DNA from 4 places in the Rhizobium sp. GW821-FHT14E12 genome. Region 3 is predicted to be linked to each of the others. Evidence: predicted binding sites of a transcription regulator. Region 3 holds the regulator's gene; each other region holds the start of a gene.
What was found. The regulator PhoB, encoded in region 3, activates phosphate uptake and scavenging genes when phosphate is short. The targets are predictions, from matches to a motif close to TGTCATNNANCTGTCAT.
Positions count from the first base shown of each region.

Region 1 (4,213 bases), on a different contig from region 3:
TGCGCATGGATATCCCGTTATGGCGCGAGTGATCTTGCTGCCCCAAGGCTTGGCTTCCGTAATGTCTGGTCCCCGAAAATCCAAAGAAGCGGCGGGCCAAGCTGCTTGCAGCCCGGCCTTACCACTTTATTCACCATATCAACGTAAAAAATCCGTTATCTTCAAGTAAATTCTTATACTTGAAGCGCCAAGCAGGCAAATTTCGAGCTGAATTCGGGTCTTCGGCCTAGGCGGCCGGCTTGATGACGACGGCTCTCCAGGCATAACCCCGTCCGATCTCTTCGAAGATCAGCTTGGCGCCGCGGGCCTCAACCCGTTCCTCCAGCACCGTACGCAGGTCGGCGCGGGGGGTGACGTGGAACTTCTTCAGCCAGCCCTTCAGCATCGTGCGAAACCAGCCGGGCAGGCGCTCCTGCTGGCCGAAATCGACGATATGCAACTCGCCGCCGGGGGAGACGGCATCGAGTGACGCATCGATTGCGCTCTTCCAGTCGGGGATCATCGACAGGGCGTAGGAGACCATGACGCGGTCGAAACCGCCGACATCGAAATCGGCGGGCGAGAAGGCCGTGGCGTCGGCGACGCGGAAGTCCGGCATCTGCTTCAAGCCGCGAAAATTGTTGCGGGCCGAGAGCAGCATTTCCTGGGAGATGTCGAGGCCGTAGAGCTTGGCCGACGGGAAGCGACGATGCGCCAGCAACATGTTGCGACCCGTGCCGCAGCCGACCTCAAGCAGCGAGCCGCCGAAGGGCACGTTGAGATGGGCGATCGTGCGGTCGCGGCCGAAGAGGTAGTATTTGCGGGTCAGGTCGTAGATGTGCCGCTGGTAGCGGTACATGCCGTCCATCAGTCCGGCATGGTTCTTCGAATTCGTCTCGAGACCCGTATCCGCCTGGCTCACGCTTTTTTCCCGTAAATGTGGAAGCCGCCATAGATCGCCGAGCGATCGCGTACGTTGAGTTCCTGCGAGCGCCCTTCGTTATAGACCCATTGATCGCGGATCGCGGTCGAAAGGCGGCCTTCGATGATGCTCTTTTCGGCAGCGGTGCGGAAAATGACACGGGCGCCTTCGCGGGCGGTGCGGGTGATTTCCGCCCAGAGTTCGTTGAGCTGTTCGTCGGTCATCCAGTCCTGCGCATCGAGCAGGATATAGCGATCACGCGAAGCGGCGGGCTTGGAAGCGAGCAGCTCGGTGAAGTTGGCGTGATGCACGCTGACGCGGTCGGCATTGGCGCGGATGGCGGCGTAGTGCTCAGGCTTCAGATAGGTCGGCAGCGGCCCTTGGTGCTGGGCGGCATAGCGGCGCGCGAAGGCCTGCCAGGCAAAATAATTGTCCTGCATCGGGAAATGGCACGCCAATTTTTCCAGACGATGCTTCAGGACGCCAGCGATGGAATCGTCACCGGCAAGGCTAGCAAGCTCGTCATATTGCTGCGGCGGAATCCCAAGGCCGAACAGCGAGCTCTTGCGGCCGAGCAGCCAGCGTACCATCGGCCTGTCGAAGATCGGCGCGATCTCGTTGTCGAAGAACTGACGCTGCTCGCGCAATGTGCGGGCTTCTGTCAAAGGGGCGAGACGTACGCCGTGCAGGCGAGCCAGCACATGCGCCGCGCCGATGAAGCGGCCGAGCAAGCCGGTCTTGTAGATGTTGCGATTGAACACCGTAACGCGGCGGCGGCCGTATATGTCGCGGCCATCCCAATAGGCGGCGGTTGCCGGATCGAGCCGTGGCGCGATGAATTCTTCGTAGGCTTGGCTGTTGGTGTCGACGCCTGGCGTGGCGAAGAAACGCACCAGGTCGGCATGACCGGGCAGCAGCCGGAAGGCTGCGAGCTTGAGCTTGTTCAGCGCGATGTGATGCCGATTGAGGTCGACCACGTCGATCGAGGCGGGGCTCTGCGAGAGATAGGCGAGCATGTTGCAGCCGCCGGAGCCGATAGTGACGATGCGGTGGTGCGGCTGAAGCTCCATCGCCTCCATGTCGATATCCGGATCTTCCCAGATCTGCGGATAGACAAGGCCGGAAAACAGCATGCCGAACAGACGTTCGGAAAAGCCGGCCTTGGACAGGGCCTTGTGTTGTAGCAGAGCGTCCTTGAGTTTCCGATTCTTGTGGAGACCGGCTTCCGGGGCGAATTCCGTCATCTGAGTCTTGTCACCAATTTGTCAGGTTCAGGGCGTGTAACCCGGCAATGCTACAGTCTGATGACGTGGGCTGTTGGTAGGTTCGGCTGCGCGGCGGTCATGCGGATATTTGCGAAACTGTAATGATGAAGGTCTTTCATATTGCAGCGTTTCCTGATTGTGTCCGCATACCTTTGGAGGTGTATGGCATGCGCTTGATATCGAGAGCGATTATGGCTCTTGTTCTTTTACTGCTCATCATTGTCGCCGGTGGCGTCGTCTGGCTTTCCGTTTCTCCGCCTGAATTGCTGAGGGTTGGCGACGGTTATGCTGCCAAGATCGTCTGCTCGAACACCTTTATCGCCAAGCGCGATCCGGAGCAGGTGTTGGCCGACGATGTGCAGGCGCCGGGCAATCCGGCGTTGAAACTCGTCCGGGTTTCGGTCGATCGGGAGGAGGGGGTGGTGACCGCCCGTATCCTTGGCATGTTTGCGCCGAATTATGCGCTCTATCGTGGAGCGCTCGGCTGCGTGACGGTGCCGGATGGCGATCTGCAAGCGGCTCGCAGCGCGGTCTTCCTGAACAAGGTGAAGGCGCCGAAGCGCGATTCTGCCTGGCCGGATGGAGATGCGGTCGCGAGCGACCAGGGTGAGACCGGCGCGGCGCTCTCAAAGCTCGTGACCAATCCGGATCTTGCCGGCCCGTCCATGCGCGCCGTCGTGGTGATCAAGGATGGCCGCATCGTCGCGGAGTCCTATGGTGAAGGGTTCGGCAAGGGCACGCCATTGATCGGCTGGTCGATGACGAAGACGGTCAATGCTGCGATCATCGGCCGGCTGATGCTGACCGGCCGCATGTCCTTCGACGATCAGAACCTTCTGCCGCAGTGGAGCGGGGATGCCCGCAAGAACATCAAGCTCAGCGATCTCCTCGGCATGGAGAGCGGTCTTACCTTCAACGAGAGCTATGGTGCTGTATCGGATGTGACGCGCATGCTTTATCTCGATCCGGACTCGACCGGGATCGCTGCAAACGCGCCGCAGCAGGCTCCCGCCGGCGAGCGTTTCAGCTATTCGAGCGGCACGGCGACGCTGCTGTCAAGAGTTTGGATGAACACGCTCCCGAACGAAAGCACTGCGATCGCCTATCCGCGCGATGCCTTGTTTACGCCGCTCGGCATGTCGAGCGCCGTGCTGGAGGCCGACGAGCGCGGCACCTTTATCGGCAGTTCCTATCTCTATGCGACGGCTCGCGACTGGGCGCGCTTCGGGCAGTTCCTGTTGCAGGATGGTGTGTGGAAAGGCCAGCGACTGTTGCCGGAGGGTTTCGTCGGCGCGATGCGTACGCCCACCAAGGCATCGGAAGGTGTCTATTCGCAGGTTCAGGCCTGGCTTGCCGGGCCGGGCGGCTCGGATGCGCAGTTCGGCCTGCCGACGGATACATTCTGGATGCTCGGACATGACGGCCAGAGTGTCGCCATCGTTCCTTCAGCCAATCTTGTGCTGGTGCGGATGGGATTGACGCCGAGCTGGCTGGACTACAAGCCGCAAATCCTGCTGAAGAAGATCCTGGATGCGACAACGCCGGCCAAGACCTAAGGTCCGACCGGCGTTTGCAAATCTAAACTCCAAGATCAGTAATTGCCGTTGGCGACGTCCGTCAGGCCCTTGCGCTTGGCGTCATAATAATAGCCGCGCGCGTAGAGCTGAACGGCCTTGACTTCCTTGTTCTCGGCCTTGTTATCAGCGACCATCCACGCGCCACGCAGATATTTCGCGGCGTATTTGATGTTGGTCTCGGCATCGAGCAGGCCTGACGCCGGGCCTTCATAACCCATCGACTTGGCGGTGTTGTACTTGATCTGCATCAGGCCGAAATAGCCGGCCTTGTTATAGGCTTTCGGATCGTAACGGCTCTCGCGATGAACGACGCGATGGATCAGCGATTCAGGGATTTCGTAGATCTTGGCGTATTTCTGGATGAGCTTCGTAACGTAGCTCTTTTCCGCAGGCGGCACGTTGGATTCGTAATTCGGAGTGGTCAATACGGCTGAAACGACGGTCGGGCCGCTGGTGTCGAAGTTGAAGTC
Region 1 is NZ_JBXAPH010000001.1:749,493-753,705, reverse strand. It holds gene AC1RO0_RS03690 (glycoside hydrolase family 25 protein) at 1-7, opposite strand, end outside; gene AC1RO0_RS03685 (class I SAM-dependent methyltransferase) at 227-901, opposite strand; gene AC1RO0_RS03680 (BtaA family protein) at 898-2,145, opposite strand; gene AC1RO0_RS03675 (serine hydrolase domain-containing protein) at 2,334-3,722, shown strand; gene AC1RO0_RS03670 (transglycosylase SLT domain-containing protein) at 3,758-4,213, opposite strand, start outside.
Region 1: AC1RO0_RS03680 (BtaA family protein) is a predicted target of PhoB. The motif match lies at 2,195-2,211, and genes of this name have one in related genera.

Region 2 (4,213 bases), on a different contig from region 3:
ATTATAACGGAGCGCGCGGCCTGTCCAGAGCGGTCACACCGGCTCGTAGCGGACATAGGCGAATTCATCGCCATCGGGCGACCAGTTCGGCACATTGATGCTTCCCTGCCCGCCGAAGAGTTCGAACAGCGTCACGAGGTTGCCGCCATCCATGTCCATCAGCCGCATGCGAACGTTTAAATCGCGCGGATGATCGAAGACATCGGGGTCGTAGGAGATCAGTACGACCTTATCGTTCCTGGGCGACGGATGGGCAAACCAGTTGCCGTAATTGTCACTTGTCACCTGCTGGAGACCAGTGCCATCGGGATGGATGCGCCAAATCTGCATGAGGCCTGTGCGGCTCGAATTGAAGTAGATCCATTGCCCGTCGGCGGAATAGTCCGGCCCGTCGTTGCGGCCCTCGCCATGTGTCAGCCGTGTCTCCTCACCGCCATCGGCCGAGATCGTATAGATATCGAAGACGTCGTTACGGATACCGCAATAGGAGAAGCGTTTTCCATCAGGCGACCAGCCATGCCAGTAGGACGGCAGATTGGTCGTCACCTGCCGCGGCGTGCCGCCTTCGGCCGGCAGGACATAGATGCAGGACTTGCCATGCTGGGTCTTGTCGGAGATGGCGATCAGCGATCCATCGGGCGAAATGCCGTGATCGTTGTTGCAGAGCGTCGCAAAGCCGGTATCGACCTGAACGGGCTCGGCTTTGCCATCAAGGGCAATCCGATAGAGCAGCCCATCGGCGTTCAGCAGCAGATAGCGCCCATCCGGCGCGAAATTCGGCGCCTCGATCAACGTCTCCGTCTGCCAGACGATCCGGTTCTCACCGGTGCGGATATTGTAGATCTCGACCGAACTGCGCATTGCTTCTCCACTCGCCGGATGGCGTTACGATCAGCGATCGCGGAACCGATTGGTGATCGGATAGCGCCGGTCGCGGCCGAAATTCTTGGTGGTGATCCTCACGCCCGGCGCCGACTGCCGGCGCTTGTATTCGGCGAGATAGAGCAGATGTTCGATCCGATGGACGGTCGCGATATCGTGCCCGCGCGCAACGATCTCCTCGACCGCCATTTCCTTTTCAACCAGGCATTCGAGGATATCGTCGAGCGCCGGATAGGGCGGCAGCGAATCCTGGTCCGTCTGGTTCGGCCTCAGCTCCGCCGATGGCGCCTTGTCGATGATGTTTGACGGGATCACCTCGCCCGATGGGCCGAGCGCGCCTGGCGGCACATGCAGGTTGCGCCAGCGCGACAGCGCATAGACCTGCATCTTGTAGAGGTCCTTGATCGGGTTGAAGCCGCCATTCATGTCGCCATAGAGCGTGGCGTAGCCGACCGACATTTCCGACTTGTTGCCGGTGGTGACCACCATCGAGCCGAACTTGTTGGAGATCGCCATCAGGATGGTGCCACGGGCACGGCTCTGCAGGTTTTCCTCGGTGATGCCGCTCTCAGTGCCTTCGAACAGATCGGTCAGCGCGGCGTTGAAGCCCGTTACCGGCTCCTCGATCGGCACGATGTCGTAGCGGCAGCCGAGCGCCTTGGCGCAATCGGCTGCATCCTTCAGCGAATCTTCCGACGTATAGCGGTAAGGCAGCATCACGGTGCGAACACGTTCCTCGCCGAGCGCATCCACGGCAATCGCTGCGCAGATCGCCGAATCGATACCGCCGGACAGGCCGAGCACGACCGATTTGAAGCCATTCTTATTGACATAATCGCGGAAGCCCAGCAGGCAGGCGCGATAATCGGCCTCCTCGCCCTCCGGAATATGCGCCATTGGACCTTCGCTGCAATGCCAGCCGTCACCGTTCTTCTTCCAGGTCGTCACCGCCAAAGCGGTCTCGAACTGGCTCATCTGGAAAGCCAGGGTCTTGTCGGCGTTGAAAGCAAAGCTCGCGCCGTCGAAAACATACTCGTCCTGACCACCGACCTGAGCTGCAAAGACGAGCGGCAAGCCAGACTCGATCACCTGGCGGAGCACCACCTGATAACGGATGTCGACTTTGCCGCGATAGTAAGGTGAGCCGTTTGGAACCAAAAGAAGTTCCGCGCCGCTTTCGGCTAGGGTTTCGCAGATACCGAGGTCGTTCCAGATCTCCTCGCAGATCGGGATGCCGATCCGGACGCCTCGAAAATTCACCGGTCCCGCAATGGTCCCCTCGTCGAAGACGCGCTTCTCGTCGAACTCGCCATAGTTTGGCAGATCGACCTTGTCCCTGACGAAGATGACTTTGCCGCCGTCAATCACCGCAACAGAATTGTAACGCCCCGTCTCGTCCTGTCGCGGAAAGCCGATTATGACACCCGGCCCGCCATCGGCGGTATCGGCGGCAAGACTGTCCACGGCTTTCTGGCAGGCGCGGATGAAGGCCGGTTTCAGCACCAGATCCTCCGGCGGATAACCGGAAATGAACAGCTCCGTAAACAACACAAGCTGCGCACCTTCGCGCGCCGCCTCGGCCCGGGCTTCACGCGCCTTTGCAAGGTTGCCGGAGACATCGCCGACCGTCGGATTGAGTTGCGCGACAGCGATGCGGATGGTCTGGGTGATGGGGCTTTGCTCTGTCATGCCATATATTTAACGACGGTGGCCACGTTCCGCAACAGCCTTCGCCCCACTGCTCGCGGCAAAATCGCGTCTAACGCGTAAGTGATATTTTTACCCGAAAAAATACTAAGCCCGCCTTGCGGTTCATCCGGTATTCATGACAAAAGCACGACAATTATATGAATATATTATAGCATTCGGAGAGATCATTGGTCGCTTTGGTCATCGGCTCTGCTTTGGCAGGCAGGCTCGCTCTTTTCCAGAAAATCGGCGCGGCGAGACGGCAGTCGGCCATCCTTCGCCAGGTTTTGAGCCTCACCCTCACCTTCCTGCTCGCGCTATCGACCGTTGTCGCTGTTGAGTGGGTTGCCCGGGGCGAGTTTGCGACCGTTCCATCCTACCTGTTTTCTCCGCTCCGACCCGGTTTCACGACCATCGGCGTCGTCATGCTGTTGATGCTGTTGTTGGACGCGATTTTCGGCCGAGCGCATCAATCGATCCTGATGGTCGCGCCCCTGCTGCTCGTTCCGGCGTTCATCTCCAACCAGAAGCAGAACTTCCTGTCAGATCCGCTTTATCCCTCGGATTTCCTGTTTGCCCGCCAAATCATGGAACTGATGCCGGTCATGGTCCGGGACAAGCCCTGGACCGCCGTGGCGCTCACAATCGGCATCATAGCGTCCTTGGCCATCCTCGCCATTCTGTGGCGTTACGGCTGGCAACGCGCCGTCATGCTGTCAAAAAAGGCGCGCGTGACCCGGCTCTCCGTCTGCCTGCCGCTTGCGGCTCTCTTCGTCTCGCAGATGGACGCGACGCAATATTCGTTCATCCGCGAGAAATTGCGCATCATCCCCATCGTCTGGGATCAGAAGGAAAATTACAGCTACAACGGCTTCATCATCGCCTTCTCGCTGAACCTGCCAATGGCCGATGTCAAAGTGCCGGCGGGTTACGGACCCGATGCGATGGACGCGATACCTGCCCGCAATTACGGCTATCTCTCCGGTCCACGCCGAAAGCCCGATGTCATCATGCTGATGAGCGAATCCTTCTGGGATCCGACCCGGCTTTCTAACCTGACCTTCACGCCGGACCCGATGCCGACGATCCGCGCGGCGCAATCCGGCCATGTCTTCTCGCCGGAATTCGGCGGCATGACCGCCAATGTCGAGTTCGAGGCCCTGACCGGCTTCTCCAACGCCTTCCTGCCCTATGGCAGCATTCCCTATCAGCAATATGTCCGCAAACCGATGCCGTCGCTCGCCACGTTCTTCCGCGGCCAAGGCTATGCGGCACGCGCGCTTCATCCGTTCAGCGGCTGGTTCTGGAACCGCAACGAAGTCTACAAGGCCTTCGGCTTTGAGGAGTTCCACACGGAAGACACCATGCCGCCGATGGAAAAGCGCGGCATTTTCGCCTCCGACGACTCGCTGATGAAGGAGATCATGCACGAGGGCGACGAGATGGACCGGCCATTCTTCTTCTTCGCCGTCACCCTGCAGGGGCATGGCCCCTATGAACCGAACCGCTACGCGGAGAACACCGTCGACATCAAGGGAGACCTGACGGATGCCGACCGCGACACGCTCGCGACCTATGCGCAAGGCGTGCGCGAATCCGATCAAAGCCTGAAGATGCTGATGGACTGGGCCGCCAAGCGCGA
Region 2 is NZ_JBXAPH010000001.1:468,317-472,529, forward strand. It holds gene AC1RO0_RS02330 (TolB family protein) at 34-861, opposite strand; gene AC1RO0_RS02335 (NAD+ synthase) at 892-2,571, opposite strand; gene AC1RO0_RS02340 (LTA synthase family protein) at 2,760-4,213, shown strand, end outside.
Region 2: AC1RO0_RS02340 (LTA synthase family protein) is a predicted target of PhoB. The motif match lies at 2,708-2,724, and genes of this name have one in related genera.

Region 3 (4,213 bases):
GAAGCCAGGCCCTGGCGGAAGACCAGTGCGATGTCGCGCACATGCTGCAGGAAGCCATCAGCCAGCACGATATCGAGCACGGCATTGCCGACTGCCATGGCGAGCGGATTGCCGCCATAGGTCGAGCCATGCGTGCCGGCCTTCATGCCCGAAGCGGCTTCCGCCGTCGCAAGGCAGGCACCGAGCGGGAAACCGCCGCCGATACCCTTGGCCACGGCCATGATGTCGGGCGTGACGCCGGACCATTCATGGGCAAAGAGCTTGCCGGTACGGCCGACGCCGCACTGGACCTCGTCAAGGATCAGAAGAAGGCCATGCTCGTCGCAGATCTGGCGCAGGCCGCGCAGGAACTCGTTGGTCGCGGGGCGGATGCCGCCCTCGCCCTGCACGGGCTCAATGAGAATCCCGGCCGTCGCATCGGTGACAGCGGCACGCACGGCGTCGAGATCGCCGAAGGGCACCTGGTCGAAGCCCGGTGCCTTCGGGCCGAAACCTTCGAGATACTTCTCCTGTCCGCCGGCGGCGATCGTCGCGATCGTGCGGCCGTGGAAGGCACCTTCGAAGGTGATGATATGGAATTTCTCGGGATGGCCCTTGGAGAACTGGTAGCGCCGCGCCGTCTTGATCGCGCATTCCAGCGCCTCGGCACCGGAATTGGTGAAGAACACCTTGTCGGCAAAGGTGGCTTCCGTCAGGCGCTTCGACAACTTCTCCTGGCCCGGCACCTCATAGAGGTTCGACAGGTGCCAGACCTTATCGGCCTGCGCCTTCAGTTCCGCAACCAGATGGGGATGTGCATGGCCAAGCGAATTCACCGCAACACCGGCGGCGAAATCGAGATAGCGCTCGCCTGTCTCCGTGAACAGCCATACGCCCTCTCCTCGCTCAAACCGCAGCGGAGCACGCATATAGGTGTCATAAAGCGGCGCGGTTTCAGCCATGGCCCGTATCTCCTCGATCACAACTTTTAGGGCCAATCGTTTCCTTCAAGTGAAACGGGCCCGGAAAAATCAAAAATGCCGCCTTGCGGCGGCTGAGGCACTATTGATGTTTTGCACCGCAATGTCAACAAAACAGGCGATTTAGCAGGCGCGGCAGAGCGCCTCTCGACGAGAGGTATGTCTTCAACTGCTAATATTGCAAAAATGCCACGCTTGGACAAGCAAGTTGGGGAAAACCCCGAAATCGATTCCCCAGGAATCATGCGTGTCTTGTCACGGAGTCAGCCTCACACTAGGTTAAACCCCAATTACTAGACTGCATGCGGCGGAACTAGTCACCACAATTTTTAAGCGTTTCGCGCCTCGCCCTAATGCGAGGCAATGGTGAAGGATTCTGCCATCGGAAACGCGACAGCGGAGACAGGGCATGAATTGGACAGACGAACGCGTCGAGAAGCTGAAGAAGCTGTGGTCCGAGGGTTTGAGCGCGAGCCAGATCGCGGCGCAGCTTGGTGGTGTCAGTCGTAACGCCGTCATCGGCAAGGTGCATCGCTTGAGCCTGCCGGGCCGAGCGAAGGCCGGCGGCACGGCGACGGCCGCCCGAGCGCAGAAGCGCAACACCTCGGCGCCGCGCGCACCGAACTACGCCTCGCGCGTTGCAACCCGCACGGTTACCCGTCAGCAGGGCGCGACGATGCTCAAGGAAGAAGTCGAGATCGATACGGTCAATGAGATCGAATATCGTCCGGCCGCCAATGTGGTTGTTCCGATTTCGCGCCGCCTCGGCCTGACGGAACTCACCGAGCGCACCTGCAAGTGGCCGGTCGGCGATCCGCTGAAGGATGACTTCCATTTCTGCGGCAACGACAGCCCGGATGCATCGCCCTATTGCGGCTACCATCAGCGCATGGCCTACCAGCCGGTGCATGAACGGCGCCGGCCGGCGGCTCAACCCCGCGGTTGAGATGCCCCATAGCCGAAATGAAAGAAACGGGCCGAAAGGCCCGTTTTCTGTTTCCGCCGCTATGTTGGATGACTGACCGGTTTCCCGCTCAGGCTTCCATGGAATAACCCGCGCCGCGAACGGTGCGGATGACATCCTGCATATTGGAGAAGTTCAGCGCCTTGCGCAGACGTCCGACATGGACGTCGACGGTGCGTTCGTCGACATAGATGTCATGTCCCCAGACACCGTCGAGGAGCTGCGACCGCGAGAAGACGCGGCTCGGCGAAGCCATCAGGAATTCCAGCAGGCGGAATTCGGTCGGCCCCAACCGCACTTCGCGGCTCTTGCGGTGAACGCGATGGGTCTCGCGGTCCAGTTCGATGTCGCCACAGCGCAACACCGTGGAGAGAACCTCCGGACGGGCGCGACGCAGCATCGCCTTGACGCGAGCCATCAGCTCCGGCGTCGAGAACGGCTTGACGACATAATCGTCCGCGCCGGTGGAAAGGCCGCGCACGCGCTCGCTTTCCTCGCCGCGGGCGGTGAGCATGATGATCGGCAGGCGCTCGGTCTCCGGCCGCATGCGCAGCCGGCGGCAGAGTTCGATACCGGACACGCCGGGGAGCATCCAGTCAAGGATCAGAAGATCGGGGATGCGCTCCTGGAGGCGAAGCTCGGCTTCGTCGCCTCTCAGAATGGTGTCGACCTCGAAGCCTTCAGCCTCAAGATTATAGCGCAGCAGAACGCTGAGCGCTTCTTCGTCTTCTACAACAGCAACTCTCGGAACCATGCGTCTCTGGTCTCCTTTTCTTGGCGTCTTCGTTATTCCGTCACCGCACCGACGGTGTTGGCGGTATCGTCTTTCGGGCGCTCGCCTTCCGGCTGGCTGCCGGTCGCCATGTAATAGATCGTCTCGGCGATGTTGGTGGCATGGTCGCCGATGCGCTCGATGTTCTTGGCGCAGAAGAGAAGATGCGTGCAGGTGGTGATGTTGCGCGGATCTTCCATCATGTAGGTCAGCATCTCGCGGAAGAGCGAGGTGTACATCGCATCGATTTCCTCGTCGCGCTCACGGATCGAGACGGCCTTGTCGGGCGAACGGGTCGTGTAGACGTCGAGCACTTCCTTGAGCTGGCTGAGCGCCAGTTCGGAAAGATGCTCGATGCCGCGCGCCAGGCGGCGCGGAACACCGTGGCCCTGCACGGCGATGACGCGCTTGGCGGTGTTCTTGCCGAGGTCGCCGACGCGCTCCAGATCGGCGGCGATGCGAATGGAGCCCATGATTTCGCGCAGGTCGGCCGCCATCGGCTGGCGACGCGCGATGGTGACGATCGCCTTGTCGCCGACTTCGCGTTCGGCGTGGTCGAGGACGACGTCGTCGGAAATGACCTTCTGTGCAAGGGCGGCATCGCCATGCACCAGGGCGCGGACGCTGTCGCTGACCATCTGCTCCGCCAGACCGCCCATTTCCGCAATGCGGCGCGTCAGGAACTTCAGGTCTTCGTCATAGGCAGAGAGAATGTGAGTGGAGACCATTTTTCTATCCTCAGGGTGAAACGTGTGAAGGGAGCCGCGCGCGGGATATCATCAACCAAAACGGCCCATGATGTAATCCTGCGTGCGGAAATCGTCGGGATTGGTGAACATCTTATCGGTATCGTTCTCCTCGACCAAATGGCCGAGGTGAAACATTGCGGTGCGTTGCGAGACGCGGGCGGCCTGCTGCATGGAATGCGTCACGATGACGATCGTGAAGTTTTCCCGCAGCTCGTGAATCAGTTCCTCGACCTTGGCCGTGGCGATGGGATCGAGCGCCGAGCACGGCTCGTCCATGAGAATGACTTCCGGGCTGACGGCGACGGCGCGGGCGATGCAGAGGCGCTGCTGCTGGCCGCCCGACAGGCTGGTGCCGGCTTCCAGCAGCCGGTCCTTCACCTCGCCCCAGAGACCGGCCTTCTGCAGGCTGGTTTCGACGATATGGTCGAGATCGGCCTTGGAGCGATGCAGCCCATGGATACGCGGGCCGTAGGCGACGTTCTCGTAGATCGACTTCGGGAAGGGATTGGGCTTTTGGAACACCATGCCGACGCGAGCACGCAGCTCCACGACATCGATGGCGCTGTCATAGATATCCTGATCGTCGAGCGTGATCTTGCCGGTGACGCGGCAGGTATCGATCGTGTCGTTCATCCGGTTCAAGCAGCGCAAGAAGGTGGATTTGCCGCAGCCGGAAGGGCCGATCAGCGCGGTGACCGTATTGACGCGGATGTTCAGGTCCACACCGAACAGGGCGCGCTTGTCACCATAATAGACCGAGACGTCCTGG
Region 3 is NZ_JBXAPH010000006.1:221,651-225,863, forward strand. It holds gene AC1RO0_RS22090 (aspartate aminotransferase family protein) at 1-941, opposite strand, end outside; gene AC1RO0_RS22095 (GcrA family cell cycle regulator) at 1,369-1,905, shown strand; gene phoB (phosphate regulon transcriptional regulator PhoB) at 1,994-2,677, opposite strand; gene phoU (phosphate signaling complex protein PhoU) at 2,710-3,423, opposite strand; gene pstB (phosphate ABC transporter ATP-binding protein PstB) at 3,475-4,213, opposite strand, start outside.

Region 4 (4,213 bases), on a different contig from region 3:
ATTGCCTTCCAGCCGATAGCGATGCCCGCTGCCATCAGGCTCGTCGTCGATCCTCGGTGCATCGGGTTTCTGTACGGCTGCTTTCAAACTCATACATCTTTCAAGTCTTGCGGCACATTCGCCGACTCGGGAATCCCCGCGCGACGCTAATCGTTAATACACCGAGTTCATAGGCGATTTCTATGCCGCGCAAGCGCCAAAGATATGGCACGGCATTTTGATAACTAAATGAAACCACTTTGCGCGACTTACGAAACCTCGCTTGCTCTTCCACCGATCGAGGAACTCCGAGGCTGAAGACTGCGGGCGAAAACCACCATGGCAAGACCGAAGGCAGCGACACCGGACATGATGTAGTAGCTCGAAAGCCCCAGCCAGGCATAGAGATAGCCGGACGCCAGGGTCATCAGCCCGAGAAACATACCGTTGTAAAAGAAGTAAGTGCCCTGAGCAGACGCCTCCTGCGTTTCCTGCACCGAAGCGACGATGCGGCGCTGGATGCCGGTATGCACGCAGGCAAAGGTACAGGCATGGAAACATTGCAGCACGAAATAGCCGGCGAAACCGAGATTAATCGGGAACAGGATCCAGCGGACGACGCACACGGCCGAGCCGAAAAAGATCAGTGTCCAGGCGCTGAACCGGCGGCCCAGCATCCTCGACATGAAAAACACCATCACCTCCGCCGCCACCCCGATGCACCAGAGAACGGCGATCTGCGTGCCTGAAAAGCCAAGCTCGCGCCAATAGATCGATGCGAAAGTATACATCATGGCATGGCTCGACTGCTGCACCGACACACCAATCATGGTGACCAGCAATTGCGGCGAGCGCAGCGAGCTGCCGGTTGGCGCCTGCAAATCGATCGGTTGATGATGACGGCGACGCGTCGGCCCGATGCGCGGACAGAAAAAGGCCATCAGCGTTGTCAGGACGAAACCCGCAACCATGGCAGGGAGAACCGTCGTACCACCCCATTTGCCGATCATCTGACCGCCGATAAGCGTCGAGACGATGAAGGCGATCGATCCCCAGACGCGCATCGAGCCGTAATCGAAACCCCAGCGCCGTACGCCGGAAACCGCGATCGATTCAACGATGGGAACGTAAGGCGCATATGTCGCCCCCTGGATGCCATAGACCAGAAGCACCGGCCAAAAATCGCTCGTCCAGTAAAGCGCGATCGCCGTCAACAGCGACAGCGCACCCGACCAGAACAGCACAGTGGCGCGTTCCTGCACACGGTCGGCAAGCATGCCGACAATAGGCACGACAAGAACCCGCACCACCATCGGCACGGCAAGGATGAGGCCGATCTCGCGATCGCTGAAGCTCAACCCGGCCAACCAGACCGGAAAAAACGGCAAGGCAATCCCGTTGACGATCAACGGAGCACAATAGGACAAGGCGGTGCGTAACCGAAAATAAGGCGGCGCGCCCTCGCCCTGCAAAGATTTTGTCGCGGGAATCATGACAGACCTGAAGGGAACTGATGTGTTCCTATCACTCTATCGTTATCACGACTATGGCGGGAAATGGCCCAGCTGCAACGTTTCAGCCCAAAATGGCAAAAGCAGCGGGATCCAGGCGATCAATAATTATGACGGATCGTTATTAGGCCCGTGAGGCAGCGAAGTATTACGCCGCCTGCGCTCCAAGCGCCTCCGGCAGTTCCTCGCCAGCGACGCCAACGGGCTGGGTCTCGGCAATCGTCTGCCAGGTGATCAGCTCGAATGTGCCGTCCTCATGCTCGGCAATCGCCGTGCAGCTTTCGACCCAATCGCCGGTGTTGATATAGCGGATACCATCGAAATCCTCGATGACGGCATGGTGGATGTGGCCGCAGATGACGCCGTCGGCGTCGCTGCGCTTGGCCTCTTCGACGACGACGCGCTGGAACTCGCCGATGAAATTGACGGCGTGCTTGACCTGAAGCTTTGCCCAGGCCGAAAACGACCAGTAGGGCATGTTCAGGCGGCGGCGCACCGCGGCAAGGCCGATATTGATCAGGATTGCCATGTCATAGGCCCAATCGCCGAGATAGGCGAGCAGACGGGCGTTGCGGACGACGACGTCGAACTCGTCGCCATGCAGGACGAGATATCTCTTGCCGTCGGCCGTCTCGTGGATCGCGCGCTGGGCCACTTCGATGCCGCCGAAATGCATGCCGGGGAAATCGCGCAGGAATTCGTCGTGATTGCCGGGGATATAGACGATGCGAGAGCCCTTGCGCGCCTTGCGCAACAGCTTCTGCACGACGTCATTGCAATCCTGCGGCCAGTACCAATTGCGCTTCAACCGCCAGCCATCAACGATATCGCCGACAAGATAAATGGTGTCGGCGTCATGAAGGCGCAGAAAATCGAGAAGGAAGTCCGCCTTGGCCGCTTTCGAGCCGAGGTGCACGTCAGAAATGAACAGCGTTCGAAACCGCCGAGTGTCCATGTTTTCATTCACGAACATTTGTTCGCGTCCTATCCTACGTTACCTATTCCAAAATCAGACTCGTGTTTCAGGAAGATGACAAATGCTGTGCGGAGCGCTTACTGCAAGAAATCAGCCGCGTTTTACAGCTGTGGCGAGATCTGGCCGGTCGGTTGCGAAACTGACGACCTCGAAACGGAACATCGCCCGAGCACTTTCATCGCGTCGGGTCGGCAATGCCGCAGTTTTCGCAAAGGAAAAATTATGCCTTTGCCGCGACAAAAAACCCTTCAGCAGCGTCAAATCCATACTGTGCACTCCGAACGATTGATGTATGGAGGGGATTTGAGGCGCAGGCGCGCAAGCAGGAATGGAGAAGCGGGATGGATACGAACGACACATCGAAGGCAGCCAAGAACATGGCGAGTGGCAATCTCGACGAACAGGCTCTCTTCTTTCATCGCTATCCCCGCCCCGGCAAGCTGGAAATCCAGGCGACCAAGCCGCTCGGCAACCAGCGCGACCTGGCGCTTGCCTATTCTCCCGGCGTCGCCGCACCTTGCCTCGCCATCCGCGACAATCCGGAAACGGCCTTCGACTACACCTCGCGCGGCAATCTTGTCGCCGTTATTTCCAACGGCACGGCCGTGCTCGGCCTCGGCAATATCGGCCCGCTAGCCTCCAAGCCGGTCATGGAAGGCAAGGCCGTCCTCTTCAAGAAATTCGCCGGCATCGATGTCTTCGATATCGAAATCGAAGCGCCGACCGTCGATGAGATGGTCAGCACGATTTCGGCGCTCGAGCCCACCTTCGGCGGCATAAACCTTGAAGACATCAAGGCACCGGAATGCTTCGAGGTCGAGCGTCGCCTGCGCGAGAAGATGGAAATCCCGGTCTTCCACGACGACCAGCACGGCACCGCGATCATCGTCGCCGCCGCCATCCTCAACGGCTTGGAACTGGCCGGCAAGAAGATCGAGGACGTCAAGATCGTTGCCTCAGGCGCCGGTGCCGCGGCGCTCGCCTGCCTCAATCTTCTGGTCATTCTCGGCGCCAAGCGCGAAAACATCTGGGTCCATGATATCGAGGGCCTGGTCTATGAAGACCGCAACGTCTTGATGGACGAATGGAAAGCCGTCTACGCCCAGAAGAGCGACAAGCGCGAGCTTGCCGAGTCGATCGGCGGCGCCGATGTCTTCCTTGGCCTTTCTGCCGCCGGCGTATTGAAGCCAGAGCTGCTGGAACAAATGGCCGAAAAGCCGCTGATCATGGCGCTGGCCAATCCGACACCGGAAATCATGCCGGACCTCGCCCGCGCCGCCCGGCCGGATGCGATGATCTGTACTGGCCGTTCGGACTTCCCGAACCAGGTCAACAACGTCCTCTGCTTCCCCTATATCTTCCGCGGCGCGCTCGATTGCGGCGCCAAGACGATCAATGAGGAAATGAAGATGGCGGCTGTGCGCGCCATCGCATCGCTTGCCCGCGAAGAGCCTTCGGACGTGGCCGCCCGCGCCTATACGGGCGAGACGCCGGTCTTCGGGCCGGAGTATCTGATCCCCTCGCCGTTTGATCCGCGCCTGATCCTGCGCATCGCGCCGGCTGTCGCAAGAGCCGCCGCCGAAAGCGGCGTGGCCCTGCGTCCGATCGCCGATTTCGACGCCTATATGGACGAGCTCAACCGCTTCGTTTTCCGGTCCGGCTTCGTCATGAAGCCGATTTTCGCCGCCGCGAAGATCGCCGAGCGCAAGCGCGTGGTCTTCTCCGAAGGCGAAGACGAGCGCGTTCT
Region 4 is NZ_JBXAPH010000001.1:460,298-464,510, forward strand. It holds gene AC1RO0_RS02300 (ABC transporter permease) at 1-93, opposite strand, end outside; gene AC1RO0_RS02305 (MFS transporter) at 249-1,472, opposite strand; gene AC1RO0_RS02310 (UDP-2,3-diacylglucosamine diphosphatase) at 1,639-2,478, opposite strand; gene AC1RO0_RS02315 (NADP-dependent malic enzyme) at 2,808-4,213, shown strand, end outside.
Region 4: AC1RO0_RS02310 (UDP-2,3-diacylglucosamine diphosphatase) is a predicted target of PhoB. The motif match lies at 2,510-2,526, and genes of this name have one in related genera.